2 regions of the Lentibacillus cibarius genome follow, and region 1 is predicted to be linked to the other one. Evidence: riboswitches for the same ligand, from Rfam matches in the RefSeq annotation. Region 1 holds a riboswitch; the other holds the start of a gene.
What was found. Region 1 has a riboswitch for cobalamin ahead of FFL34_RS11520 (ABC transporter substrate-binding protein). Riboswitches for the same ligand answer to the same signal wherever they lie in the genome.

Region 1 (4,443 bases):
GGGTGAGATTGCTGCTGAATGTCTACTTCATATACTTTCTTTAACTGATCCGTTTTCCTCAACGTATCTACATCCCCAACTTCTAAAAAGGTCCCCTCATGTAGTAAAGCAACCCGATCGGCATAAAGGGAGGCTACATTTAAGTCATGTAAAATAGAAAAGACGGTTAACCCGTTTGTTTGCTGTTGCCTCTTTAGTAAATCCAGAATTTGAAAGGTGTGTTTAATATCCAGATGATTTGTTGGCTCATCTAAAAGTAATACTTCCGGCTGCTGAACTAACGCTTTGGCCAACAATACCCGTTGCTTCTCCCCACCACTAATTGTTCGAAATGGTTTGTTGCGAAAATGACTTATTTTAGTTAATTCCATCACTTCGTCAATAATGGTTTGATCATTCTGTGAAAGTATTTTTATGATTCCTTTTTGATGTGGGTAACGACCTAGACTAACAATTTCCTCCACCGTGTAATCAAACGAAACTTGAATCTCTTGAGTTAGAACAGCTAGTTTTTTTGCCCTTTCAAGCTTGGAAAAAGAGTTAATATTCTTTCCTTCAAGGAAAACATTTCCCCCTTGGATAGGCAACTGCCCAGTAATTAACTTGAAAAGAGTTGTTTTCCCGCTTCCATTCGGGCCAAGCAAAACAAAAAATTCACCCTTTTCAATTTTAATATTTACTCCCTGAATGGTGGGGGGATTCATGTATCCTCCTGCTAAATTTTCCAACTGCATCATTACGATCCCCTCCGCAACATTCGTTCTTTTGTCAGCAATAGCGCAAATACCGGTGCACCTATTAATGCCGTTATGACACCAATTGGCAGCTCTTCCGGGGCAATAATCGTCCGAGAAACTAAATCGGCTAAAATGAGAAACGCTCCCCCTACGAGCATGGATAGTGGTAGGACGTGACGATGATTCGGACCAGTTACCAGACGGACAAGGTGTGGAATGACAAGGCCAACAAACCCAATAGACCCCGATACCGCAACCGCTGCTCCTGTTAATATTGAAGCGCCAATTAAAATAAACATTTTCCCTTTTTTCACATTGACACCAATATGATCTGCCGCATCTTCACCGAGTGCTAACGCATTTAATTCACGGTAGTAATAAATGATAATGAAAGAGCCAACAAGCATAAACGGTACGATCAACTTCACATGACTCCAACCTCTCATTCCAACACTTCCGTACAACCAGTAAATAATTTGTGTCATTGCATCTCGATCACTTAATGAAATAATCAAGGAGACAATTGCTCCAATAAAAGCACTTACAATAATTCCAGCTAATATGATTGTTTCAACTGCCAGACTTCTACTACTTAATCGAACGAGACCGAACACAATAAAAAGTGTTAAGAAGCCAGTAATAACCGCTACAATCGGCAAGGTGAAATTTTCTATACCAACAATCGAAAATTGAAAAAATAATACAAATACAGCACCTAAAGATGCACCCGATGAAACCCCTATGGTATAGGGATCTGCTAATGGGTTCCGTAATAATCCTTGAAATGCTGCTCCGGCAAGTCCAAGTGATGCACCAACACAAAAAGCGAGTAACACCCGCGGTAACCGGATATTCCAAATAATCATTTCTTCATTTTTTGGTACTTCATTAAGTAAATTGATATGTAACGTTTTATCCAAAATAATATGTGAAATCGTATCTATCGAGACATGGACACTACTCATTATTAAACCAAGAAGGGCTGTACCAAGCGCGACTCCTCCGCATAGAATATACAGCCAGCCTATTTTACTTTTTGAAAACTTCAGGGTAAACAAGCTCCGCAAGTGTCTCGACTCCTTCAATTAACCGAGGGCCTGGTCTGGTTACAGTATCGTTATTTACATCAACGACGTGTTCATTTTTAACAGCCGGTACTTCTGCCCAGCCTTCACGACTTAACACATCTTGACGTGGATTATCTACATAATAACCATAAGTAGTAACAATTGCTTCCGGGTTCAACTTCACAATTTCTTCCTCGCTCAAACTAACCCACCCCTCATATTCTGCTGCTACATTAATGGCCTGGATCGACTCAAGCATTTCGTTCATAAATGTATTTGTTCCAGTTGTATAAATATCTGGTGCGGGTGAAACTTCCACCCATACTTCCTTCTTATCCGTAACTTCTTTATCAGCTTTTTCTTTGATTTCAGCTAAACGCATTTTCATATGAGAAATCGTTTCTTCTGCCTCAGTTGTTGTTCCAGTTGCTTTAGCGATCATGGTTATGTCACTATAAACATCGTCGAAAGAAGTGGCACTTCCAACAACAACGACAGTAATTCCCGCCTCTTCAAACTGTTTTATTGTTTCCTTTGCATTTTCGTAATGATAGTCGGTAACAAAAGCAATTTGCGGGAGTAGGGAAAGAACCTTCTCAACGGAGATTTCCTGTCCACCGAGTTTATCGATCTCTTGTGTTTCTTCGGGGTAATTACTATAATCAGATACTCCGATAACTTTATCACCTAAACCAAGGTCAAATACAATTTCTGTCGTACTCGCTTGAAGCGAAATAATCGATTTTGGTTTATTTTCAATCGTAACTTCACGTTCTGCATCATCTGTAATGGTTATTGGGAAGGTTTGTCCACTATCTTCATCAACTTGTTCATTACCGTTCGAATCATTAACCTCCTCTTCCCCATTACCATCAGATTCCGGTTTACCACAACCTACGATAATGGCCATAGTAAACAATAAAATAACACTAATAAGTCCCCATCTTTTTAACATCTCTGCATTCACTTCTGTTCCTCCTCCTATTTTTGAACACAAAAAAACGCTATTCCTGCGGAAAGCGTTGGTTAAAGGCATAGGTATTATACTTCCATTGATAAAAGTATGATAACTTGCAATCTATCTGGTATGATACACTGTGGTACAAACAGATTGCCTGCACTTTAAACATTCCTTTCCTCGAGGAAGTTTAAACACAAATAGGCAGGTCTCCTGACTTACGAATTAACGGTAGGTTACTCCTTCCCGTGTTAGAAACACAGTGGATATTATTTGTAACCATCCTCATCGCTTACAGTGGCGGGACCGTGTTGGATTTACACCAACTTCCCTCTTAGTTTTACAGTTAAGTTCACTTGGAACACTGCAAAAAACCTCTTTGTCTACTATTCATTTTTTTTGTTTTCTAATAAAAATTATAATATAGTATATCCCTTTTGTAAATTATTAGGTGAAGCTAACTGCAAAGGGAACGATCAAGGTTAGCTGGATTATTTGCAATACCAATCGTTGCGTCATCCGGAATCTCCTCGATACTATCGTATTCTTTTGCATAAAGGCCGAAATTAGCATAATAAATCGGCTGAACTTCTACTAGTTCAGCATCTGAGTTTTGGTTAAACTGATTCATCATTGGGAAATGCATTGTAAAGTGTGCATCAACCTCTTCGTTTGCTAGTGCTTCGTTAGGTTGAATGTAGTCACCCATTTTAACCATCTCAACTTCAATATTTTCTTTTGCAATTTCTACAACGTCTAACATTGGTGATTCAACGACAGCAACTTTTATTGTTTTCATTATTACTTGCTTTGTCTGTATTTTCACTGTAGTCGCTACCACAACATGCAACGAGCACGGACAATACGGTCACTGTCCATTAATTTAATTATATTTTTTTCTTTTAGATAAAATTAGAGTTAATATTGAGGCAGCTATAATCATTATATATCCGATTAAATCCCATCTTAGTTTCTCCATTTTTAAATACGCCAACAATAATAATCCCTAAAATGACCCCTGCAATTCCATTAAGGAACAGTTTCATTATATTCCGTGATAGCGCTCTATTGTTTTAATACGATTAGTCTTCACCTGTTTTTTTAAATACTGGCAAGTTTACAAGCCAATTAAAAAATGTAGCAACGAATAAGATACCTATTATTTCCAATATGTGCTGATTATAGAAAGGTAGCGTGAGGTTCAGTATCGACATAACAACTAACATTGCTAAGAAAAACAAAATATGTTTAAGCATTTATTCACCTCAGTCATATTAAGAAGAGTGCATTCTACTCTGGCCACAATATTGTCCTACAATGGCTATTTGGACACTGTTCTTTACTCCGGAATAGCGCCCTTTTGTTGCATAGTTATCAACAGTTTTCTTGGAGCCGCTTGCTGAAATAACCGGAGAGATGAAGTTCTTACCCTCGTTGATTGCTTATATAGTTTATTTTTCAAAAAAGCTTTCTACTCTTTGGGTGTCATTTAAATTCTTTTCTATAAGATTCTTTAGTTTTTTCGTAAGCGTCAAATAATCCCCACCTATTTCTAGATGGGGATTTCTCTTAGAAATTTGAAGATATCTATCACTCATATACCATCCTGTTAATTCCTCTTTGTGTACTACTATACCGTCGTTCTTTAAATTTAAAAATTATATTATCGACATCTTCGATT
Region 2 (4,443 bases), 590 kb from region 1:
CACTTGTTCCTGTGAGCCGCGCGGGGACTGTTCTATTTTCAATCCAGGCCACCTGCTTCCGTAAAACGTGACAAGTTTATCTACGGCCAGGCAAAACAGATCATCCCCGCCAAATTGCGTTTCTCCTGTTCCGAAAATGGCCATATGGTCCGGTTTATAGCCAACTTCCAGGATAAAGTCCTTTACCTCATCAGGCGTTGCACCCATATCCCAGGTGAATGTTCCGAGAAAAATCATATCGTAAGCTGCTGCATCAACAGGTGGATCGATACCTATTCGGTGCACGTCCACTATCGCACCATCCGCCATTAAGTAATCAGTGATTATTTCCGCGGCTTCCTTTGTGTTACCACTATAGGATAAATACGCTATGAGACATCTCAACTTTCACACCACTCACATTCCTCAACATCATTAGCCGTTGATCGGACATAATACGTTGTCTTCAAGCCTTCGCGCCACGCTTGCAAATGCAAGTTAAGCAAAACAGATGCTTTAATCGTATGTGGCACGTAAAAATTGAACGAAATACTCTGGTCAATATGCTTCTGCCGGGCTGCGTTCTGCCGGACAGACAAGCGCTGATCGACAATGTAGGCCGAGCGCCGATAAATGCTGTACGTGTGATGATCCAAGTCCGGTGCGGTGAAAGGTATTTTAAAGTCTTTCTTTTCTTCAAAATAAAACGGCTGGAATACCGGGTCGATGCTGGCTGTTGAGCCGGCGATCATCGATGTGGACGAGTTCGGTGCTACCGCCATTAAATAGCCGTTGCGGATGCCGTAAGTGGCCACGTCACGCTGCAGTTGCTCCCATTTTTCCCCTGTATACCCTTTGTCGGTGAAATACTTACCTGTTTGCCACTTGCTTCCGGTAAACACCGGGTAACTGCCTTTTTCGTGGCTTAGCTCCATACTCGTCCGGATGGTCAGATAGGCGATTTTTTCATACAGTTCATCAGCATAGGCTACCGCTTCTTCTGATTCCCATTGAATATGTTTTTTAGCGAGAAGATGGTGCCAGCCGAATGTGCCGAGTCCAATAGCACGGTATTTCCGGTTCGTCAGCTGGGTTTGGGTAAGTGGCAGTGTGTTAATATCTATCACATTGTCCAACATGCGCACTTGAATCCGAATGAGCCGCTCCAGCACCTGGTCCGGCACGGCGCGTCCAAGATTGATCGAACTTAAGTTACAAACGACATAGTCACCTGGTTTATATTTTTGAACAATGGTCCCGTCCTCTTCCGTCACTTCTTCCAAAAATTCCGTCGGGGACTGATTTTGCGTAATTTCCGTGCACAAGTTGGAGCAGTAAATCATGCCCTCGTGCGGATTGTTGTTTTGCCGGTTCACTTCATCACGGTAAAACATAAATGGTGTGCCCGATTCGAGCTGTGACTTCATGATACGTTTCATGATATCGATCGCTGGGACGACACGTTTCGTCAACTTGTCTGAAGCTACACATTCCAGATAGCGTTCACGCCACGATCCGTCACCTTTTTCTTCATCATAGAAATCCTCGAGTGAATACCCCATCACTTGCCGGACTTCATGCGGATCAAATAAATACCAGTCACCTCGGTTCTCTACCTGTTCCATGAAATAATCTGGCAGACAAACACCGGTGAAAATGTCATGTGCACGCATGCGTTCATCACCATTGTTCAGTTTTAAATCGAGGAAAGCCTCAATATCGGCATGCCACACATCCAAATAAATAGCAATCGCGCCTTTGCGTGTCCCGAGTTGATCAACGCTCACCGCCGTGTTATTCAATTGCTTGATCCACGGCACGACACCGCTGGACATACCTTTAAACCCTTTAATGGAACTACCACGGCCGCGAATTTTACCCATATAAACGCCGATACCACCACCATTCTTGGAAAGCTTGGCAATGGCCGTGTTGCTGTCATAAATCGACTGCAGGCTGTCATCAACCGTGTCGATAAAACAGCTCGACAATTGTCCGTGCGTTTTACCAGCATTCGTCATGGTCGGCGTAGCAACGGTCATATACAGATTGCTCAGTGCCCAATACGCCTCAGCGACATACTGGTACCGGTGTGTCGGTTCCTCATCCTGCATCAGGTGCATGGCAATGATCATCCAACGCTCTTGCGGCAATTCATATGTATGATTGTCATGGTCAGTGGCGAGATATCGTGTTGCCAGTGTATACAAGCCAAGATAATTAAATAGCAAGTCCCGCTCCGGCTCGATAATATTACTGAAATAGTCAATTTCTTCTTTTGTATATTTGTGAAGAAAACTATCTGTGTAAATCCCTTTGTCGGTAAGTGTTTCAATCAGCTGATAAAAATCCCCGTAGCGATTGCCAGCATCATATCCCCTGTTAGTCGCTGCCGCTTCATATAACGTCTGTAAATAGAGTCGACTCGCCACATACGTCCAGTCAGGGTTTACTTCATCAATGTTTTCCAGCGCCCATTTGATGACGTGATCAGTTGTCACCGCTGCATCTGCTTTATGTATTTTTGCAAATAATAATTCCTTGTCGACATTTAACCCCTGAGTCGCCCTATCAATTAAGCTTGTCCATCGATCCGTTACTGCTGATATCATGTTTCTCCCCCTTAATGACAAAGGCGCAAGCGACCTTGCAGGCTAAGAACGCGACGTCCTGTCCGGGCGCCTGCACTAGCACGTCCTGTAAATCGTAGCCGGACGTGGCTCATCTTTGTCAGTAAAAATTGTATTGCTTCATTTTTTAAATTCTTATCCTACATAAAAAACCGCTCACCCTTATGGATGAACGGAGGCAAAACGACAGAAAGACGTACGAATCCCTATCATTTTACCACCCGCTTTCCCCGAGGAATGGACGTATCAAACGATGGCAGGTCTCCTGGCTTGTGTTTCTTTCTACTGAGGACCTTCCCGTCATTGCCGCCATGAAGCTGGCAATACAGTGGTTTTCCTGGTCGTCCACATCTACAGTTGCGGGGACAGCTCCGGATTTACACCGGATTCCCTTTTAAGACAACGTGCGTCACCATCATTCGTAATTACTACATATAGTGTTTTCTTGATTGAATATTTTCAATATATTGTGCTTTAATCTTACCATAGAATGTATATCCATTCAACCGCCACTTAAAAAATACATAGAATGAAACCTCAATCAACCGTGGATTTACTAGCGTTTATCGTATGGAATAAAAATTATTCGACATAGAAAGATGAAACCCAATTATATGATATAGCTAATGCCGTGGGTGAAGATATAGAATATAAAATTACCATGTTAATATTATACGCTATTCCAACCAATGAATAAGCTATATTAATATGCAAAATATAAAAATGGTACAACAGAATTATCCAAAAGTATCCATTTTTATGTTAAGCTTTTAATGTCGGTTTATATTTTTCTTAGTCTAATTTTGCCGATATCGGTCGAGTATTGGCCAAACGGTTAAAGAAACGAACTAAACCTATAAAAGTTCTTTCATTTTACAAAAAACAACATATAAATTGATTTCCCTACGAAAAGACTAAAAACAGTATAACAAGTCCCTACCATCGCTACTTTTGCAGCAATAATGGACAAAGCAGCGCCATATTTGTAACGACCAGAGTAAGCATCTTAAAGTGATCCTGCACAAATCCGGGTGACCGGGATAGATTACTTCCATTTTCCTGGGGAAGTGTGCTGTATATCCTGCAAACTAATCGACATGCTATCCATAGAAAGGATGATGATCATGAACAAAAAACTGATTGATTGGCCAACATTTATTGGCGCTTTAGTCATATTGCTTGCAGTCTCCATTCCACTTGCCGTATTTCCTAAGTCCGGGAAAGAAATTGTTAATATGGCAAATAACTTTATGACCGGCAATTTTGGGGTACTTTATTTAATTTTTGGACTGGCTACTTTTGCCTTTCTTATTTATGTTTCCTTCAGTAAAAATGGTCAAATTAAACTTGGTGACCAAGATTCTGAGAAGGAATTTGGTACGTTTTCTTGGGCAGCAATGCTTTTCGCTGCCGGTATCGGCTCTAGTATCCTGTATTGGGCAATGATTGAGTGGGCTCATTATTATCAAGGTCCGCCATTTGGTATAGAAGGAGAATCCAAGGAAGCCATTCAATGGGCGCCGGCATATGGGATTTTCCATTGGGGACCGATGGCATGGGCCATTTATACGTTACCATCCCTGCCAATTGCTTATTTCTATTATGTACGAAAAAAACCAGTTCTGAAAATAAGTGAAGCGGTTCGGCCGGTTCTTGGTAAGTTAGTCGACACACCGCTTGGTAATATCATTGATGTGTTATTTATGTTCGGGCTCATGGGAGGTGCCGGGACAACGCTAGCACTTGGGACACCGATGATTGCCCAGGGCGTGAATGATGTTACCGGATTGCCGCCAAATTTGGTTACGAAAACCATTATCATGCTGCTATGTAC

Region 2: another riboswitch for cobalamin. It lies ahead of FFL34_RS08330 (ribonucleoside-diphosphate reductase subunit alpha); the one in region 1 lies ahead of FFL34_RS11520 (ABC transporter substrate-binding protein).

What each region holds. Positions count from the first base shown of each region.
Region 1 is NZ_VCIA01000001.1:2,338,247-2,342,689, reverse strand. It holds gene FFL34_RS11530 (adenosylcobinamide amidohydrolase) at 1-737, opposite strand, end outside; gene FFL34_RS11525 (FecCD family ABC transporter permease) at 737-1,804, opposite strand; gene FFL34_RS11520 (ABC transporter substrate-binding protein) at 1,767-2,771, opposite strand; cobalamin riboswitch at 2,949-3,156, opposite strand; gene FFL34_RS11515 (MetQ/NlpA family ABC transporter substrate-binding protein) at 3,220-3,603, opposite strand.
Region 2 is NZ_VCIA01000001.1:1,747,366-1,751,808, forward strand. It holds gene FFL34_RS08325 (flavodoxin) at 1-384, opposite strand, end outside; gene FFL34_RS08330 (ribonucleoside-diphosphate reductase subunit alpha) at 381-2,591, opposite strand; cobalamin riboswitch at 2,848-3,041, opposite strand; gene FFL34_RS08335 (BCCT family transporter) at 3,734-4,443, shown strand, end outside.